DNA from 3 places in the Clostridium bornimense genome. Region 1 is predicted to be linked to each of the others. Evidence: a T-box and tRNA genes for the amino acid it is inferred to sense, from the RefSeq annotation. Region 1 holds a T-box; the other regions hold tRNA genes.
The links. The T-box of region 1 lies ahead of asnS (asparagine--tRNA ligase). A T-box ahead of a tRNA ligase gene usually reads a tRNA of that ligase, here a tRNA-Asn.

Region 1 (7,155 bases):
AACCGTTGATGTTGTTTGGTTAAAGCTTTTATATATACTATTTGCATTGTTAGAACTAGCGTATGGATATCTTATAATGGAGAAAATTGAAGAGTTGAGTAATGATCAAGTTAGGTTAGCGTCAGAGACATTAATAGAATTATTATTTAATTTAAATATTAACTGTAAAAAAAAGAATATAAAAAAATAATATGTAATTTATTAAAAAATATTGCAAAATTACTAAAAATATTGTAGAATAAAGTTGTAAGAAAAAACAGATACAATAAATTAACTTAAAAGACAATACCAATATCAAATTTCCTCCACTATGTAATTGGAAAAAAGAAATCACCTCAATAATTGAGGTGATTTCTTTTTATTTGTGAAAGTATTGATAGTAATAACATTTAATTCTACCATTATAAAGTTTTCTATTCTTATCGCTTTTTCTACCAAAAGATTTTTCGAATTTTTCAGAAGATGTTATTATAAAATAACTCCATCCATGTAGACCTTTAAATGTATTTCCCATATCTCTGTAGAGATTTAAGACAGCTTTTTCATCTTGAAGTCTTTCGCCATAAGGGGGGTTACATATGATAACTCCATTAGATTCATTAGAAAAAACTCTGCGTACATCCATGGATCTAAAAGTAATCATATCATCTACACCAGCGAGTTCACTGTTTTCTTTTGCTACTTCGATTATCTTTTTATCTATATCTGAAGCATAGATTTTAAGTTCTTTATCATAATCAATTGCTTCATAGGCTTCTTTCTTTATTTTTTTGAACAGCTCTTTGTCAACAAAATGAAAATCTTCAAAATCAAAACGACGATTAAGACCAGGAGCAATATTTAGTCCCATCATGGCAGCTTCAATAGCTATAGTTCCAGAACCACACATAGGGTCTATAAGCGGTTTACTTGGATTCCAATCTGATAATTTAACTAATGCTGCAGCTAAAGTTTCTTTTATTGGAGCTTCATTACCGTGAGCACGATAACCTCTTTTATGTAATGGTACACCAGAGGTATCTAGAGTAACAATTACTCTATCTTTAAGTATAGATACTAATATAGAATAACGAGTTCCGTCCTCTTCAAACCATTCAACGTTATGGGTTTCTTTCATTTTATTAATAATTGCTTTTTTTGATATGCTCTGTATATCTGAAAGAGAAAATAATGTTGACTTTACAGATTTAGCATTGACAATAAATTCTCCATCAACAGTTAAGTAATCGGCCCAAGGCAGAGCTTTAACACCTTGAAATAATTCTTCGAATGTAGTAGCAACAAAATCACCAAGTTTAATATGAACTCTATCACTACAACGAAGATAAAGATTCGATTTTATCATACCTGATATATCAGTATCATATGTTACCCTTCCATTTTCTACTTCTAAGTTAGTAAATCCTAGGTCTTTAAGTTCTTTAGAAACTATTGATTCTAAGCCCATAGGCGCCGTTGCAATAAGTGTTAGTTTATTCATAAGTAATCTCTCCTAATTTAATATACTTTTCATTATATCAAAAAGGACTGAATAATATCAGTCCTTTAGTTCTGGAATTTTCATAAGTGAAAATTCTTTCATGTCCTCAGATTTATTCATATAGTACTCGTTAGTTAGTTTATTTAATGAATCTAAACATTCATTATATTCTTTCAAAGAAAAATGACAACGAGCTTTCAAAAAATATAATTCGTCAATATGAATAGATTTTAATGCAAGGTTACAATATTCTAAAGCTAATGGGTAGTCTTTTTCATCTATCAAAATATCTGCGATAGTAGGAACGCTTGCAGGAAATGAACGATTAAAAATATTATTAATAGCTCGTTTTATTAAATCTTTTGAAGTACCATTCGTATATAAAATGTGAATAGCATCGTGAACCTCTTTAATATCCAAGTATTACACCACCTTCTGTGTATGTTGTGTGCATAATAACAATATATGCATAGTAAACCAATAAGGCTACCATACTAATTAAAAAGAGGTGAAAAATATGAAAATAAGATTTGGATATGTAGCGATAGCTTTAGGGTTGGATAAAAATGTAACATCTTCGTCTACTGTTACTTTTTCTAATTATAGTAAGATGCATAATGATGAAGAAAGATTAAACAAGCTTAAAAAAGTTACATTAAGTAATTTAGAAGCATTAAAGAAAATTTTAGAATATAACGTAGAAAAGAATATACATTTTTATAGAATGACTTCAGCATTAATTCCATTAGCTACTCATCCTGAAGTGAAAAATTGGGATTATAAAAAATACTTTAAGAAAGAATTTAAAGAGATTGGAGATATAATAAAAAAATCTAATATGAGGGTAGATGCACATCCAGATCAATTTAACGTAATAAATTCAAATAGATCAGAAGTTGTTGAAGCTACTAAAAGAAATCTTATGCACTTTTGCGAAATATTTCAGTTGATGAATTACGATGATTATAAATTAGTATTACACATAGGAGGAGCAACTGGTGGAAAAGAAAAGGCATTAGATAGATTTAAAGATAATATTACAGGTTTTGATGAAAAAATAAGAAAAAAAATAATAATAGAAAATGATGATAAAACATATACAATGAAAGAGACTTTAGAATTATGCGAATCATTAAAAATTCCAATGGTTTTAGATGTACATCATCATAATTGTAACAATAATGGAGAAAGGATAGAGGAATACTTAGAGAGAATATTTAATACATGGACAAGTGAAAAATTGCCACCTAAAGTTCATTTTTCTAGTCCTAAAGATGGTATAAGAGATAGAAAACACCATGAATATATAAATATTGAAGAAATGAGGAAGTTTATAAATATTACTAAACTTTTAGGGGAAAGTTTCGATATTATGATAGAAGCAAAAATGAAGGATTTAGCCATGTTTAAAGTTGTATCAGAACTGAAAAAGAGCGAATTTGATATAGAATTAGAATAGTGTTTTATATTTATTATTGGGGGGGATAGAATGGAATCATATCATCAAATTATACTAATGAGTTATGGTGATGATTTAAATATTATAAAAACTCGTAATGCAACAGAGAATAATGTTAATATCATAAAAAGTAGATTTCATTCTATAATTAATAATAAATATGAAGAAGATGATGAAGGATATGCATTTTTTAGAGAAGAAAATAGTAGTTATATTTCTAAAATAGTTATTTGTAAAGAAAAGAAAATAATACATACAATAGTCAAGGAAAATGGATATTTTGATAATTATCCAATAGCTTATATAAATAGCAACATTTTAAATATGGATTATAAAAATATAACATTGTATGAAATAGAAAAAATGATAGTTGGGGAAGATATAAGCCCAGAAAGTGTTAGTGGATTTATAGTAGCACGACCTAATAATAATTATAATGAGTCTAGAATAAGAATATTAAAAAGGTTGATAAACATACTTATCTTAAGTAAGGAAGATCATCGCAAAATTATATTAAAGGATTCAGGAAAGAATTGCCTTATGTGGATAGGGGCACTATGCTTTTTGTTTCCTGTAAGATTAGCTCAGGATATATCATTTAATAGTTTAAGTAATGGTATAGATAATAATTTTGATATAAATTGTGTTAAAGAAAAAAATGATATTACTATTTCTTTATATGTAGAAAATGAAAGTAAATATTATATACATGATTTAATTGAGGGATTGGAAAGTAAACCAGCGCTAGATACTAGATATGCTAACTTAGCGCAAATAGGATATACTATTTCATATGACAATATTAAGGCAGTAACGAATTTTATGGATAAGTTTCAGTATTTTAATATAAGACAAGATATTGATGATTGTTATAATTTATATAGTTTTATATATACTATGTCATCAACAGAAGCTGAACGAATTATTAAAGGTATAAAATTTTTGGATAGATATGGTGATAAATATGTAAAATACGGAATAATAAATATATTGGAACTTAGAATAACATCTAATATATGTACTATATCTAATGAAGTTGCATTAGCATTTATAGATTTAATGCATGATGTTTCTGAAGGGTATAATGATGATAAGTTCTATAAGAAAAGTTTTAGATTTTTAGCAATGTATATAAATGAACTTACTATCATGAGAAAATATATGAGAACAGAAGATGTAGTGAATTTTTTTGAAAATGTATATTATAAAAATAGAGATAAGAGAGATCTTATAATAAAGTACTTACTAGGTAAAGCAAATGCCAATTATATTAAGAAATATATTAAAGATGATAGGGTACTTGATGTGTATTCTACGATTATTAATGTTATAGGAAATGATGGAGAAGATGCTGAGTGGTATGTAAAAGCATTAATAGAAAATAGATTATCAGGGCACAAGTATGAGGACACAAGGCACAGGTATGGATAGGGCATAGGTATGAGGGCACAAGGCACAGGTATGGTGGAAATTCCTGCGGAATTTCTGAAATTGCAAGTGTTTAGCTTGTGTTATAGAGTGGATTAGTTTTTTAGTTAATTATATTTGATGTAAAACTATTACATGGGGCTATATGAAGGTTGCACCTTCATATAGCTTGAAATAAAAATTTCGGATTTATAGTAAGTACAAAATAACACTTAGGTATAATAAATTTATATATTCGCTAAATATATAAATCTGTTTCTTTAATTGGGAATTGTAACTTGCTGTCCGCAGGACTATAATATTTTCCCCATAGGGGAAAATTAACCTAACTTGTGACATAATAAAAGGAACTATCACTAACAAATTTTCATTTAGTGATAGTTCCTTTTTATATTGTTATATTAAAAGGCAGATAGCTTGAGAGGAGATACCTTCCTCTCTTCCCGTAAAGCTAAGACCTTCTTCAGTTGTTGCTTTAACATTGATATTTTTTATATCAATGTTTAGTGCATTAGATATGTTCTCTCTCATTAAATTAATGTGAGGAGACATTTTTGGTTTTTGAGCAATAATAGTAGAGTCGATATTCTCTATTTTATATCCAGCTTCATTTACAAGGCGCCCTACTTCTTCTAAAAGTTTTATAGAAGAAGCTCCTTTAAATCTTTCATCGGTATCAGGAAAATGCTTACCGATATCTCCAAGAGCAGCAGCACCTAGTAGGGCATCCATTATAGCATGTAATAAAACATCGGCATCAGAGTGACCTAGTAGTCCTAAACTATGGGGAATTTCAACTCCGCCAATGATAAGTTTTCTGTTAGTTACTAATTTATGTACATCATAACCCATTCCAATTCTCATAAAAACACCTCATTAAATTTTATATATAAAATTATAAATACTATTACTAATAGATACAAGTATTTATAAGTATTGACTTTATTGAGGGAAAAATCTATAATTTTTTTATAAGTATATATTAAACGTTGATGAGACCAGTAGGTATAGTAGAGATTTCAGAGAGCTAACGGTAGCTGTGAGTTAGTATTGAAGCTATATTGAATAACGACTCGGAGTTTCTAACTGAAGGGCACTTTGAGGCCTGCGTAGGATTAGAGGGTTAAAACCCTTATATTTTAGAGTGGCTTTTTTTAAGCAACTAGGGTGGCACCGCGAAAGTATGTCCTTCGTCCCTATTTAGGGATGAAGGACTTTTTATTTTATTATTTAATATACTAAGTATATAATAAAGGCTTTGAAAGGATGGTAATAATGGAAAATACTTTAGTTAAAGCACTTTTTAGAGAAAGTGATGACTTTGCAGGAAAAACAGTTAAAGTAAGTGGATGGGTAAGAACTATAAGATCAAATAATAACTTTGGATTTATAGAATTAAATGACGGTAGTTTCTTTAAGAATCTACAAGTTGTTTTTGAAAATACATTAGATAATTTTAAAGAAATATCAAAGATAGCGATAAGCTCATCTTTAGAAATAGAAGGTGAAGTTGTATTAACACCAAATTCAAAACAACCTCTTGAATTAAAAGCAACTAATATAGTAATTCATGGACATAGTAATTCAGATTATCCATTACAAAAGAAAAGACATACAATGGAATATTTAAGAACTATAGCACATTTAAGACCAAGAAGTAATACTTTTTCAGCTGTATTTAGAGTAAGAGGTTTAGCAGCTTATGCAATACACAAGTTCTTTAATGAAAGAGGATTTGTATATGTAAATACTCCAATTATAACAGCTTCAGACTGTGAAGGTGCAGGAGAAATGTTTAGATTAACTACATTAGATCCTAAAAATCCTCCATTAACTGAAGATGGTGAAGTTGATTTTTCACAAGATTTCTTTGGAAAGCCTGCAAACCTTACAGTTTCAGGGCAATTAAATGGAGAAACTTATGCATTAGCATTTAGAAATATATATACTTTTGGACCAACATTTAGAGCTGAAAATTCAAATACAGGAAGACATGCATCAGAATTCTGGATGGTAGAACCTGAGATGGCATTTGCAGAATTAACAGACTACCTAGATTGTGCTGAAGATATGATAAAATATATTATTAATTATGTTCTTGAAAATGCACCAGAAGAAATGGAGTTCTTCTCTAACTTTATTGATAAAGGATTAATGGACAGATTAAATAATGTAGTTAACTCTGAGTTTGCTAGAATTACGTATACAGAAGCTGTTGAAATATTACAAAAATGTAATAAGGAATTCCAATATCCAGTAGAGTGGGGCATTGATCTTCAAACAGAACATGAAAGATATTTATCAGAAGAAGTATTTAAGAGACCAGTATTCGTTACTGACTATCCAAAGGATATAAAAGCTTTCTATATGAGATTAAATGATGATGGAAAAACTGTTGCTGCAGCAGATCTTTTAGCACCAGGAGTTGGAGAAATCATTGGTGGATCTCAAAGAGAAGAAAGATTAGATATTCTTGAAGCAAGAATGGAAGAGTTAGGATTAAATAAAGAAGATTACTGGTGGTATTTAGAACTTAGAAAATATGGAGAAACTAAACACTCAGGGTTTGGGCTTGGGTTCGAAAGAATTCTTATGTATTTAACAGGAATGAGTAATATAAGAGACGTAATACCATTCCCAAGAACTCCAGGAAATGCTGATTTTTAGAATATTAATTTAAAATTAAAAAAAGCTACTTTGCAAATACCACATATGTGGTTTTGCAGTGTAGCTTTTTAAGTTACTGGATAAAAAGTGAGGGGAGAATACAAATGAATGTTGAATTAGT
Region 2 (7,155 bases), 1.3 Mb from region 1:
CCCCAACAAATCTTGACTTCTCAAATTATGCAAATATAAAAGTTCTATCACCTAAAAGTGATAACTATAACAATGATAATAATTTTTCTATAGTGATTAAAATTTCTTTTGAAAAATACACTTTTCTATTTATGGGTGATGCAGAAAAAGAAATCGAAAATCAACTTATTTCTGAAAATATTAATTGTAATTTTCTAAAAGTAGGTCATCATGGCAGTAATACTTCTTCTAGTGAAGATTTTGTAAAAAAAGTATCCCCAGACTTTTCTATTATTTCTGTAGGTAAATATAACAATTATAATCATCCTTCTAAAGCTACATTAGCTACTCTTAATAAATATACAGAGAAAAATATTTTTAGAACAGACATTAATGGCACTATAGATGTTATTATAAAGGACAATAAATGTATCATTAATACTGAAAAATAAATAAAGAGCTATTGCACAATATTAATTTATTGAGCAATAACTCTTTTTCTTACTCTAAATATGGATATACATCAGATGCATATGCTCTTAGTACCTCAGCAACACTCCAAGCTTGTGAATAACATCCCCTACTAGTAGATGGAAAGTCACCATCAAAAATTTCTGCTATACCATTAATACATCCATCTCTCATATGATCTTGGAATAAATAACACATTTCTTTAGCCTTTTCAATTGCCTCTTTAGAGTGATTATTAACCTTACAATATGCAGTAATAAACCCACCAATTAAATATGCCCAAGTAGTTCCCATATGATATGCACAATCTCTATCAATTAATTTTCCAATGTATTTCCCTTTATAATCTTTATCCATATATGAAAGACTTCTTAATCCATATGTATTATATAAATACTTATAAACTGTATCTACAACTTTCTTTTCTTTTTCATCATCTAATATAGAGAAAGGAAGTGCTACTGCCCATATTTGATTTGGACGTATTTTATCATCATATTCTTCAATAACATCATATAAACAATTTTTTTCTTCATTCCAAAACTTATCATTAAATGATTTTTTTACTTTTAAAACTAATTCAGAGTATATACTATACTCTTCACCAAACTCAATTGATAGCCTCTCCAATATATGTAATGCATTATACCATAATGCATTTATCTCTACTGGTTTTCCATGCCTTGGCGTTACAACTAAATCTCCTACTCGTACATCCATCCAAGTAACTTGATCCAATCCATCTCCAGCAAATATTAGCCCATCACTATCCATACCAATTGAAAAATCAGTATTAGTAGAATATGCCTTAAAAATTTCTATAAGCTTAGGATATATTTTTTCTCTAACAAAATCATAACTATCTGTGCTTTTAGAATATTTAAGATATTTATAAACAGCTTGAAAATACCACAAAGATGCATCTACTGTATTATATTCCGGTGGTGTGTTTTCTGCTGGAAATAAATTAGGTATCAATCCATTTTTAACATATCTCGCAAATGACTCTAAGATTTCCTCTGCCTCTTTAAATCTTTTAGGTACTAAAACTAATCCCTCAAAAGCAATCATAGTATCTCTTCCCCAATCAGTAAACCATGGATATCCAGCTAGAATAGTTTTTAAACCAGTACTATTTCTATTTACTATAAAATGATCTCCTGATTTTATAAGATTATTTATAAAATTATCATCATAACCAGCTTTTTCCACTATCTTTTCTACTCTATCTTTATATTCTTCTAATATAGTAAAACCATCTTTATCATCAATTTCTTCAATTGTACATTTTATATAAAATCTTTTCTTTTCAAATGACTTAAGTTTTATATTTATTTCATAAGGTGTAAAATGATTGTCTACTCCCAATGATCCTGTTCTATTATCAATCTTATAATAGTTATTTTCTTCAAATAAATAATTTGGAGTAGCCATTGTAGTAGGAATCAAACTCCTATCATAAAATTCACCCTCAGATATATAAAAGCTTATACTTAATTCTTCATTATCTTTAGGTGTCAATTTTAATATTCTATCTTTTAACTCCATATCAAATTTTAATTCTGATTTCTCACTAAGCTCACCAGCTTGTCTATAGTTAAACAATGGCACAATTTTTAATTTAGAATCTTCCATACCATTTTCAATTTCATAACATACTACAACAGTATTATGACCATATTCCATAGCTATGCTCTTTTTTATATATGTATCATCTACTCTATAAGTGTATTCTGGAATAGTATCAAATGTAAATCTTTCCAAATATATTTGTCCATTTTTTGAGCTATTAACATATTGCTGTGAAGTTAAATCTATTATATTATTTCCAATCATTATTTCCTCTTGAGTTCTTGTGAAAAGAGATACTCTATTTACAGGTGGATTTAATGATGCAACAAGATAGCTATGAAATGCTGTAGCTCCTCCACCTATTATAGTGTTATTGGAATATCCCCCAATTCCATTTCCTATCATCCAAGAAAATTCATTTCCTTCTTCAATAGTTCTCCAACTTGATTTCCCTAATTCATATATTTTTTCCATAACGCCCTCTCTTTTATACAACATTTAATGAAAATGATTACGTAAATTATTATATCATTTATCTATACTGTTAACCACCATTAAATTACATATAAAAAAAGAGATTAGTAAAATACTAATCTCTTTTGGCTCCGTAGAGAGGGCTCGAACCTCCAACCTGTCGGTTAACAGCCGAATGCTCCACCATTGAGCTACTACGGATCATTACCTGGCAACATCCTACTCTCCCACACAGTCTCCCGTGCAGTACCATCGGCCCTCTGAGGCTTAACCATCGTGTTCGGTATGGGAACGGGTGTATCCCTTAGAGGCATCATCACCAGATTTGAAAGATATTGTTCTTTCAAAATTGCATGCTACAATAAACTTTTTTATATACATTGGACAAGCCCTCGACCTATTAGTATCAGTCAGCTAAATATGTTACCACACTTACACCTCTGACCTATCAACCTGGTAGTCTTCCAGGGGTCTTACTGACTTAACGTCATGGGAAATCTTATCTTGAGGTGGGCTTCACGCTTAGATGCTTTCAGCGTTTATCCCTTCCCGACATAGCTACCCAGCTGTGCTCCTGGCGGAACAACTGGTACACCAGAGGTCAGTCCATCCCGGTCCTCTCGTACTAAGGACAGCTCCTCTCAAATTTCCTACGCCCGCGACGGATAGGGACCGAACTGTCTCACGACGTTCTGAACCCAGCTCGCGTGCCGCTTTAATGGGCGAACAGCCCAACCCTTGGGACCTACTACAGCCCCAGGATGCGACGAGCCGACATCGAGGTGCCAAACCTCCCCGTCGATGTGGACTCTTGGGGGAGATCAGCCTGTTATCCCCGAGGTAGCTTTTATCCGTTGAGCGATGGCCCTCCCACGAGGAACCACCGGATCACTAAGCCCGACTTTCGTCCCTGCTCCACTTGTAAGTGTCGCAGTCAGGCTCCCTTCTGCCTTTGCACTCTTCGAACGATTTCCGACCGTTCTGAGGGAACCTTTGGGCGCCTCCGTTACTTTTTAGGAGGCGACCGCCCCAGTCAAACTGCCCACCTAACAATGTCCCGTGACCTGATTCAAGGCCTCCGGTTAGAAATTCAGTACTGTCAGGGTGGTATCCCAAGGATGACTCCACACAGGCTGACGCCCATGCTTCCTAGTCTCCCACCTATCCTGTACAGACAATACCAAATCTCAATGCTAAGCTACAGTAAAGCTCTACGGGGTCTTTCCGTCCAATCGCGGGTAACCAGCATCTTCACTGGTACTACAATTTCGCCGGATTTGCAGTTGAGACAGTGCCCAAATCATTACGCCATTCGTGCGGGTCGGAACTTACCCGACAAGGAATTTCGCTACCTTAGGACCGTTATAGTTACGGCCGCCGTTTACTGGGGCTTAAGTTCACACCTTCGCTTGCGCTAAGTGATCCCCTTAACCTTCCAGCACCGGGCAGGCGTCAGCCCCTATACATCAGCTTTCGCTTTAGCAGAGACCTGTGTTTTTGCTAAACAGTTGCTTGGGCCTATTCTCTGCGGCCTACATTTCTGTAGGCACCCCTTCTCCCGAAGTTACGGGGTCAATTTGCCGAGTTCCTTAACTGCAATTCTTCCGCTGGCCTTAGGATTCTCTCCTCATCTACCTGTGTCGGTTTGCGGTACGGGTACCAAACTCCTCCCTAGAAGCTTTTCTTGGCAGCGTGGAATCAGGTACTTCGCTCATACGAGCTCCCCATCACACCTCAACTTAGTCTCCGGATTTGCCTAGAGACATGTCTAAGTGCTTAGACAGACATCCAATAGTCTGCACACCCTATCCTCCTGCGTCACTCCATTGGTAATAACGTCATTTGGTAGTATCGGAATATCAACCGATTGTCCATCACCTACGCCTTTCGGCCTCGGCTTAGGTCCCGACTAACCCTGGGCGGACGAGCCTTCCCCAGGAAACCTTAGATTTTCGGCCATTGAGATTCTCACTCAATTCTCGCTACTTATGCCAACATTCTCACTCCTGTACAGTCCACCGCTCCTTTCGGTACGACTTCAGCCCATACAGGAAGCTCCTCTACCACTCCGTTAGGAGTCCGTAGCTTCGGTAGTAGATTTTAGCCCCGGACATTTTCGGCGCAAGGTCTCTCGACTAGTGAGCTATTACGCACTCTTTAAATGAGTGGCTGCTTCTAAGCCAACATCCTAGTTGTCTTAGAAACCTCACATCCTTTACCACTTAATCTACATTTAGGGACCTTAGCTGACGGTCTGGGCTGTTTCCCTTTTGACTACGGATCTTATCATTCGCAGTCTGACTGCCTGGGTACAAGTGTATGGCATTCGGAGTTTGATAAGGTTCGGTAAGCCTCGCGGCCCCCTAGCCCATTCAGTGCTCTACCTCCATCACTTAATTTACCAGACGCTAGCCCTAAAGCTATTTCGAGGAGAACCAGCTATCTCCGAGTTCGATTGGAATTTCTCCGCTATCCACAGCTCATCCCATGGTTTTTCAACACCAACGTGGTTCGGTCCTCCACGAGGTTTTACCCTCGCTTCAACCTGGCCATGGATAGGTCACCCGGTTTCGGGTCTACAGCATGCAACTAGTCGCCCTATTCAGACTTGGTTTCCCTTCGGCTACGTACCATAAGTACTTAACCTTGCTGCATACCGTAACTCGTTGGCTCGTTCTACAAAAAGCACGTCGTCACACACATAAGGTGCTTCGACCGGTTGTAGGCACAGGGTTTCAGGTTCTATTTCACTCCCCTCCCGGGGTTCTTTTCACCTTTCCCTCACGGTACTGCTTCACTATCGGTCACTAGGTAGTATTTAGCCTTGGGAGGTGGTCCTCCCTGCTTCCCACAAGGTTTCACGTGTCTCGTGGTACTCTGGATCAGTTCTGACTTTTTCGTTCTTTCGCCTACATGACTATTACATTCTGCGGTGCAACTTTCCAGTTGTCTTCGACTAGAATTCCAAAGTATTTATGAACTGTCCGCAACCCCAAGAGCAAGCTCTTGGTTTGGGCTCTTTCCGTTTCGCTCGCCGCTACTCAGAAAATCGATGTTTCTTTCTCTTCCTCCGGGTACTTAGATGTTTCAGTTCCCCGGGTTACCTTCCTTAAGCTATGTATTCACTTAAGGATACATGAGGTTTCTCATGTGGGTTTCCCCATTCGGAAATCTGTGGATCACGGCCTATGTGCGGCTACCCACAGCTTATCGCAGCTTATCACGTCCTTCATCGGCTCCTAGTGCCAAGGCATTCGCCCTGCGCCCTTTGTAGCTTGACCTATCATTTATTCTACTATAAACTGCGCATTACTTCGTCAGCTACGTCGCTCATTTCGTTCACATACAAAAGTATTGTTCACTCATTCGCTCCTTGCTTCCTCGTACTGCTTGTTTCTAGCGAATAAATCTATACAATCTTTACTAGATTAGTATAGGTATATAAATCAGTAAATCTATAATAGATTTTAAAGTCTTTATTGTAACTATGCAATTTTCAAAGAACAATCTGCTCTACTATAAGCTTCGCATTACTTCGTCAGCTACGTCACTCATTTCGCTCATATACATAAGTATTATTCGCTCATTCGTTCCTTGCTTCCTCGTACTGCTCGCTTCTAGCGAACATATAATTTTGAAAGATTCTATGATCTTTCAAAATTGAACAGAAGACATAAACCTTTTTGCTTAGGTTCTCCCTAAACATATATCCTTAGAAAGGAGGTGATCCAGCCGCAGGTTCTCCTACGGCTACCTTGTTACGACTTCACCCCAATCACTAATCCCACCTTCGGCCGCTGGCTCCTTGCGGTTACCTCACGGACTTCGGGTGTTACCAGCTCTCATGGTGTGACGGGCGGTGTGTACAAGGCCCGGGAACGTATTCACCGCGACATTCTGATTCGCGATTACTAGCAACTCCAACTTCATGTAGGCGAGTTGCAGCCTACAATCCGAACTGGGATGAGTTTTTGAGTTTTGCTCCACCTCACGGTTTTGCGTCTCTTTGTACTCACCATTGTAGCACGTGTGTAGCCCTAGACATAAGGGGCATGATGATTTGACGTCATCCCCACCTTCCTCCGCGTTAACCACGGCAGTCTTGCTAGAGTGCTCAACTTAATGGTAGCAACTAACAATAAGGGTTGCGCTCGTTGCGGGACTTAACCCAACATCTCACGACACGAGCTGACGACAACCATGCACCACCTGTCTTCCTGTCCCCGAAGGGACTTCCTCGATTAAGAGTAATTCAGGAGATGTCAAGTCTAGGTAAGGTTCTTCGCGTTGCTTCGAATTAAACCACATGCTCCGCTGCTTGTGCGGGCCCCCGTCAATTCCTTTGAGTTTTAATCTTGCGACCGTACTCCCCAGGCGGAATACTTAATGCGTTTGCGACGGCACGGAGGTCATGACAACCCCCACACCTAGTATTCATCGTTTACGGCGTGGACTACCAGGGTATCTAATCCTGTTTGCTCCCCACGCTTTCGAGCCTCAGCGTCAGTTATCGTCCAGTAAGTCGCCTTCGCCACCGGGGTTCTTCCTAATCTCTACGCATTTCACCGCTACACTAGGAATTCCACTTACCTCTCCGACACTCTAGACCTCCAGTTTGAAATGCAGCACCCAAGTTGAGCTCGGGTATTTCACATCTCA
Region 3 (7,155 bases), 1.0 Mb from region 1:
GAAGTATATAAAATTACTATAAATTCAAAAGGATATTTTGTTGATAAGTATAATGAATATAAAAATACAAAAGAGATTGTATATGAAAATGAGAATAAAATATACAAGGATGGCTTAAAAGGAATTATTAATAATATTTCAAAGGAAGTAGAGTTACCAAAAAAATTGTACATTAGTAACCTGAATCTTACTTTTGAAGAAGATGGTACAATTACTTCTTTTTCAGCAGGTATTTATGGAAAAGATAAAAAAGGAAAGAAAAAGGAATATGGTATTAGTTATTATAGTGATTCAACTAGTAAGATTACAATACATTCATATTCTTACGGAAATACTAATGAAGATGATGATTATACAGTAGAACAATTAAATAAATGTTTAAATATCATTCCTTTAGAAAGTGATATTGAGAGTTGGTGGGAAGGTGAAGAGTATGGCATTATATATAAGGGGAAAAGAAACTGGGGATACGAAAAAGAAGGAATTCTATATATTGATTTCAATGGAAATATACGAGGAGCAAGTAAAGTATTATCTGAAATAAAGGGAAAAACTATATCTGTTTATGTACCAGATAAAGAAGAGAAAATTACACCTAAAAGATATAATTTTGTAAAAGATCTAAATAATATAGAATCCGAAGATTATGTAGGAATACCAAGTGAATCAGAAAAAAATGATGAAAATGTACTTAAAGTAGGAGAAACAATATTTCTAGAGGACGGAACAGTTATTTATAGGTTTAATGAGGATATTAAATATAAGTTAGAGGTGACAAGTTCATCTTTAGGAAGTAGAACTTATGCATTATATAAGTTGAATAAAGAAGATAGCTCATGGGTGGAAATTAATTGGATAGCTTTTGGGATGTCAATGGGTCAAGTATCCTCAATAACTTTTATAAATGAAGATTTAGGATTTGTAGTATTAGCATATGGAAGTGGCAACGATGCAAAAGTATTTCGTACAGAAGATGGTGGAAAAACTTATACACAGATAAAAATGAAGTTAGTAGATGCAAGAGGTATGAGGTTTAATGTTAATCCATATGATTCTACAGAAAAGGTATATGAAAAAGATGGCTTATTATATTTAGAGGTCAGACAAGAAAATGATGGATATTATGCTAAAAGTTCTGAGGGACTATATATATCTAAAGATCATGGAGAGAATTGGGAATTTGAAAAAGAACTTGATGGGGAGGAGTAATATAGTAATTAGTTTTTGATATATTGAATAATAAAAGTCTATCGTCATACAATTACCGATAGACTTTTATTATTATAGTTTGTAGTAATTATGCTAAATCATAGATTAAGTGAAAGAATTTCTTCAAAATTATCGATAACATAATCATAATCATCAACATCACCAAAGCCATATCTAGCATATATAAAAGGAATATTAGCTATAATAGCTGATTCTCTATCACCGATGGTGTCACCTACATAAACAGGGTTTTGTAGATGATTTCTTTCAATAATCAGCTTATTATTTTCTCCTTTAGAAAGCCCTGTTGATCCTGAACATTCTATATCTATAAAATATTTTTCTAAGTTATGAGCTTCAAAGAAGCATTGTATGTAACCATCTTGGCAATTGCTTACTATAAATAGTTTATATTTTTTAGATAACTTTTTAAGGGTACATTCTAGATTAGGATATAATTTTCCACCATGTTTACCTAAGTAGATTTTTTCTGAATCACAACATTCTTTCATAATCTGAATTTGCATATCCTCATCTAAATCGGGAAATAATTTCTTTCTTATTGTATCTACTGTTAGTCCCATACAGCTTTCCATATCTTTAGGTGTTATAACTCTATTTATTTCAGGGTAGGTATCTAATACTGTCTTCCATGCACTGCAAACTCCTTCTATGGAGTTCCAAAGTGTTCCATCTAAATCAAAAATAATACTATCGATGTTCATAATATATACCTCACAAAAATTATTATACCAGGATTATAACATATATTTCTATAAATTTACTATATGTGGAATAAAATCAAGTTAAAAAGTATATTACAAGAAAAGTCGAAAAAAGTTGAAACAATTACTATTGATATATGGTATTGTTATATTATATAATAAAATTACATAAAATTGTTTATATGGAATTTTATTTTATGAAGAAAAATGAATAATACATACATTATTTTTCATAGTAATTGTAATAATTGAGAGAATAATGACGGAGGTATCGAAAATGGAAGAAACAATGATTAACTTATTAACAAATATTCAACAGAGCATAACAAGTGTTAAGCAAGGCATATCAGGTATGAATCAGGATATATTAAGTTTAAAGGAAGAGATAGCTACTGTAAAAGAGGATATTGCTAGTATAAAAGAGGATATTACAGCTGTTAATCAAAATACATCGGGGGATAGTAGAGTAATATCTGTTATAAGACAAGAACTTTCAGAAGTTAAAGAAGATATTACAAGTATAAATGGAAAGATGATAAGTAATACTGAACAAGTGCCAAATGAAAATAAAGATGTGGTAAATATGAAAGATGACTTATCGATTATAAAACAACAATTAATGGATATGAAATTTAATGGATCAACTAGAACAGAAGAAGCTATAAGTACAAATTCAAATGTAGATATATCAGAAATAGGTAAAAAAGTAGATAAGGTAGATATAAAAGTAAGTAGAATAGAAGGACAAACTTCTAACTTATCAGATTTATCTGATAAGTTAAGCAACATTGAGGATAAGTTAGAAAAAGTAGATATGATATCATCATATAATAGTTTTGAAATTTCAAAGTTAAAGTTGAATCAAAAACATGTCTAGCATTGACTAGATATTTAAAATTAAACCGAAGTTAATTAAAAGTTATGATAAATATAATTTAACTGAAGAAATATAAATATATTGTAAAATAGATGGCTATTGCTGACGAATTAAAATTCGCCGGCAATAGCTATTTTTATGGTAAAATATACTAAAATAAGAGGTGATTCTTATAGTGTTAGGAGAGAAGATAGAAAATGAATAAGATAAGAAATAGGATAGTGTTTGTTCTTTTAATGACATTTTTAGTTGGTAGTTTATTACAAGGTTGTAGTGGCGCGGAAACAGTAAAAAGTGATAAGTATACAGAAACGACGTTAAAGTTAAAAAACAACAACATGTATAAGACAAATTTTCAAGGAGTTTTAGAGGATATTAGGGATGAGATAGAAATGCCAGAACAGTTATATGTAGATGAAGATAATAACATTTCAATGAAATTTAAGGCTAATGGAATAATCACATTTATAAAAGGTAGATTATATGGAGTAAATAAAGAGGGGGAAACTATTTTTTATGATATGTATTACAATAGGGAAATTTCTAAAAAAATTAAGGTAAGATATAATATCGCTAATAGGGAAATAGATGATCAATGTGAAATAGAAACATTACTAGATATTATGAAAGGAATAAATTTACGTGAAGCAGTGTATAACTGGGATAGTGAAGAATATGGAATATTATTTTATGGAAATAGAAAATGGGAGGCAGGAACAGAAGGAATTATATATGTTAATGGTAAGGGAGATAAAAGGGAAGAAGAGGCTTTAGAAAATACTATATCAACAGCGTCAATGTCTCTATACATACCAGAGAAGGAAGAAATAATAACTCCAAAACGATATATATTAGTAAAAGATATAAATGAGATTAATGGAAAAGCTTATAATGGTGAAGATAGAATTAATGTTGATGCATCTATGAATATGAGCAGTGGAGAATTTGAAATCTTAGATAATGGAGAAGTTGTATATAAGTTAAATAATAATGTAAGATATTATTTAAAAATAATTGCTGCAGCGGCTGGAAGTAGAGAATATGGATTATATATAAGTGAAGATGATGGAGATACTTGGGGCGAGGTAAACTATGAACCATTAGATAAGATGGGACAAGCAGCTTTTATGATTTTTATTGATGAAGAGTTAGGTTTTATATCCTTGGCTACCAATGGCGGAAAAAATGGCTATTTATATAGAAGTGAAGATGGTGGATATACTTTTGAAGAAATTAATTATAATGAATCAGCAAGAAATAATAATAGTTCTATAGATATAGATATAGAATATTTTGATTATCCAGAAAAAGTATATAAAAAAGATGGTTTTCTTTATATGGAAGTTGGACAAGGTGCCGATGGTGACTATAAAGGTAATTGCAAAGGAATATATATTTCTAGAGATTGTGGAAATAAGTGGGAGTTTTTAAAAATTTCTAATACCACCAGCGATGGAGATTAGTAGGATTTGATTAAATAAATGAAGTAAAAATAGCGCTGTAGAATGTCCTATGACGCTTTATTAAATGGAAGTAAATATATTTATGATATAGAAATAAAAAAAGATAGATTCAAAATTGAATCTATCTTTTGGCTCCGTAGAGAGGGCTCGAACCTCCAACCTGTCGGTTAACAGCCGAATGCTCCACCATTGAGCTACTACGGATCAGTGACAATATCTATTATATCGTGTTTTGAAAAATTGTCAACAATTTTTCTTAAAAAAATTTATGAAAATATCAGTGAGAAAATTAATTATTTTATAGAATAGATTTCTCCTTAAAAAATATATTAAATAAATTTAATATTACATTATTCTACAAATAAAAAGTTTTTTCTTTAAATATTTACAAAATATCTCATTAATGGTATTATATATACGTAAAGGATATATTTTAATTACATGGATAAATATAAACAAAAATATTTATGAAAATGAGGAGAAAGTAAATGAGAAGAAATTTAAGAAAACTAATTTGTACAACAACCGTTGCAACGGTATTATTAGGAGTTTCTAACACTGCATTGGCTAGTAGTTATAGCACTTTAAGTACTTCAATTGGATGTAGTGTTTCAAAATCTACTTGCAGTAGTTCAAAACCAAACACAACAAATCAAAATTGCGGTAATTCAAAACCAAACACAACAAATCAAAATTGCGGTAATTCAAAACCAAACACAACGAATCAAAATTGCAGTAGTTCAAAACCAAGCACAACAAAACCAGATTGCGGCAATTCAAAACCAAGTACAACAAAACCAGACTGTGGCAATTCAAATACAACAAAGCCTGACTCTGGAAACTCAAATACAACAAAACCTGACTCTGGTACAACAACACCATCAGTACCAGATAATACAGAAGATACAACAACACCAGTAGTGCCAGATAATACAGAAGACACAACAACACCATCAGTTGATAATAATGAGACTTCATCTGAAAATGAAGATTCAAATACTGATGTTTCAACACCTGTAGTAAATGAAGATGGAGATAGTACTGAAATAGAAGAAGGTACTTTAGGTGTAAGTGATGTAGAAGAAGACAGCGAAGATACAGAAGATACAGAAGAAACAAAGACAATAGCTGGAGTTAAAACTGGAGATAATAGCAAGCTTCCGCTACAAGTTTTTCTAGGTTCTATAGCTTCTGGTGCATTATTCGTTATAAATAGATTTATAAGAAAATAAGATTTAGGAAAAAGACTGTGGAAAGTATATTGGGGAACTTTCTACAGTCTTTTTATATGTACTATTGGCAGAAAAAATATATTAATAAGTGGATAAATAAAATGAAATCTAAATATACATTGAAAAATAAAAATTTATAAAAAGTATTGAAATACAAATAGATAGGGAGTATTATAAAAATATAGAAAACATTTACATAAATTTAAATATAAGGAAGTGAGGGTATTAAGAGATATCTAAGTAATTTTATTAAAACGATTAAAGTATTATGGAAATGCTCCAAGATATATATATTTCTTTTATTTGTTGTAAACGTATTAATAGGACTAATAGCTCCAGGGAAATTAATAATTTGGAAAGAATTAATTGATACTATAACACTTTCTTTGAAAAAAAATGGAGACAATGTAGATATAATTATATTTTTTTTAGCTATATATTTATTTGTAATTATTATAGAAAATCTTTTGACTTATGTAACTAATTATTTAAAAAAGATGTTATCGGAATATTTAAATAAGTATATATCAAAAGTAACTATGGAAAAGATAGCAACATTAGATCTAATACAATTTGATGACGCAAAAATCTATGATGATTTACAAAAAGTAAATGATGAATCTGTTAGTAGATCTGTTGAGTTTTTATCTATATTAATTGAACTAATAAAAAATGTTATAGGATTAATAGGAACAATAACAATATTCTTAACGTTCAATCCAATAATAATAATTTTATGTATTTTCACTACTATACCGATGTTTTATATCAGTATAAGTGCATCTAAAAAGGAATTTTCATTGTATAACGAGAGATTAGAGAAAAGAAGGTTAGTTATGCAACTTCGTTCTATTTTTATAAAGAATGAAAATATAAAGGAGATGAAGATTTTTGGTATAGGTACATACTTTAAAAACTTTATGTTAGATGTATATCAGAAATATATTGATGAGGATAAGGTAGTGCGAAAGAAATTTTTAAAGAGTTTTGCTTTAGGAATAACTTTTGAAAATATGATTTCATATGCTATAAAACTATATACAATATTGGTGTCTATTAATAAGAAAGCTTCTATAGGTAGTATAACTATGTATATATCAGGAATTGATACAGTGCAAAATTCTATGATTACAATACTTAATATAGTAAGTGAGCTTTATGAGAATGAGTTATATATGAAAAGCCTATTCAATATATTAGAATTGCAACCTAAATATAAAATATCTAACGAGAAAAAAATCATATTTAACCGAGAATTTAAAGAAATAGAATTCAGAAATGTATGGTTTAAGTATCCTAACAAAGATCAATATGCTCTTAAGAATATTAATTTGAAGATACAAGCAAATAAAACTTATTCATTAGTAGGAATGAATGGATCAGGGAAAACAACATTAATTAAACTATTAAGTATGCTATATTTGCCTGATAAAGGTGATATTTATATAGATGGTATTAATATAAAAAATTATGATAGAGAGTCAATATATAAGAATATTGCAGTAGTTTTTCAAGATTTTCTACGTTATCCATTAGATGTGGCAAAAAATATTGGGCTCGGAAATATCGATGAAATAGATAACATAAATTATATTATGGAAGCTGCAAAAAAATCTGGTGCTGCTGAATTTATAGAAAATCTTCCTAAT

Region 2: it encodes a tRNA-Asn, which carries the amino acid that the T-box ahead of asnS (asparagine--tRNA ligase) is inferred to sense. The anticodon was not compared.
Region 3: it encodes a tRNA-Asn, which carries the amino acid that the T-box ahead of asnS (asparagine--tRNA ligase) is inferred to sense. The anticodon was not compared.

Annotation. Positions count from the first base shown of each region.
Region 1 covers NZ_HG917868.1:2,799,333-2,806,487, reverse strand. Annotated here, with positions in the region: gene CM240_RS12785 (hypothetical protein) at 1-190, shown strand, start outside; gene CM240_RS12780 (THUMP domain-containing class I SAM-dependent RNA methyltransferase) at 359-1,480, opposite strand; gene CM240_RS12775 (hypothetical protein) at 1,538-1,900, opposite strand; gene uvsE (UV DNA damage repair endonuclease UvsE) at 1,998-2,939, shown strand; gene CM240_RS12765 (hypothetical protein) at 2,970-4,370, shown strand; gene ispF (2-C-methyl-D-erythritol 2,4-cyclodiphosphate synthase) at 4,764-5,231, opposite strand; T-box leader at 5,348-5,568, shown strand; gene asnS (asparagine--tRNA ligase) at 5,643-7,034, shown strand; gene CM240_RS12750 (HAD family hydrolase) at 7,139-7,155, shown strand, end outside.
Region 2 covers NZ_HG917868.1:1,452,766-1,459,920, forward strand. Annotated here, with positions in the region: gene CM240_RS06430 (ComEC/Rec2 family competence protein) at 1-431, shown strand, start outside; gene CM240_RS06435 (amylo-alpha-1,6-glucosidase) at 481-2,496, opposite strand; tRNA gene CM240_RS06440 (tRNA-Asn) at 2,623-2,697, opposite strand; rRNA gene rrf (5S ribosomal RNA) at 2,703-2,820, opposite strand; rRNA gene CM240_RS06450 (23S ribosomal RNA) at 2,877-5,777, opposite strand; rRNA gene CM240_RS06455 (16S ribosomal RNA) at 6,213-7,155, opposite strand, start outside.
Region 3 covers NZ_HG917868.1:924,711-931,865, forward strand. Annotated here, with positions in the region: gene CM240_RS04095 (WD40/YVTN/BNR-like repeat-containing protein) at 1-1,209, shown strand, start outside; gene CM240_RS04100 (HAD family hydrolase) at 1,308-1,934, opposite strand; gene CM240_RS04105 (hypothetical protein) at 2,212-2,811, shown strand; gene CM240_RS04110 (WD40/YVTN/BNR-like repeat-containing protein) at 3,009-4,274, shown strand; tRNA gene CM240_RS04115 (tRNA-Asn) at 4,404-4,478, opposite strand; gene CM240_RS04120 (hypothetical protein) at 4,763-5,506, shown strand; gene CM240_RS04125 (ABC transporter ATP-binding protein) at 5,893-7,155, shown strand, end outside.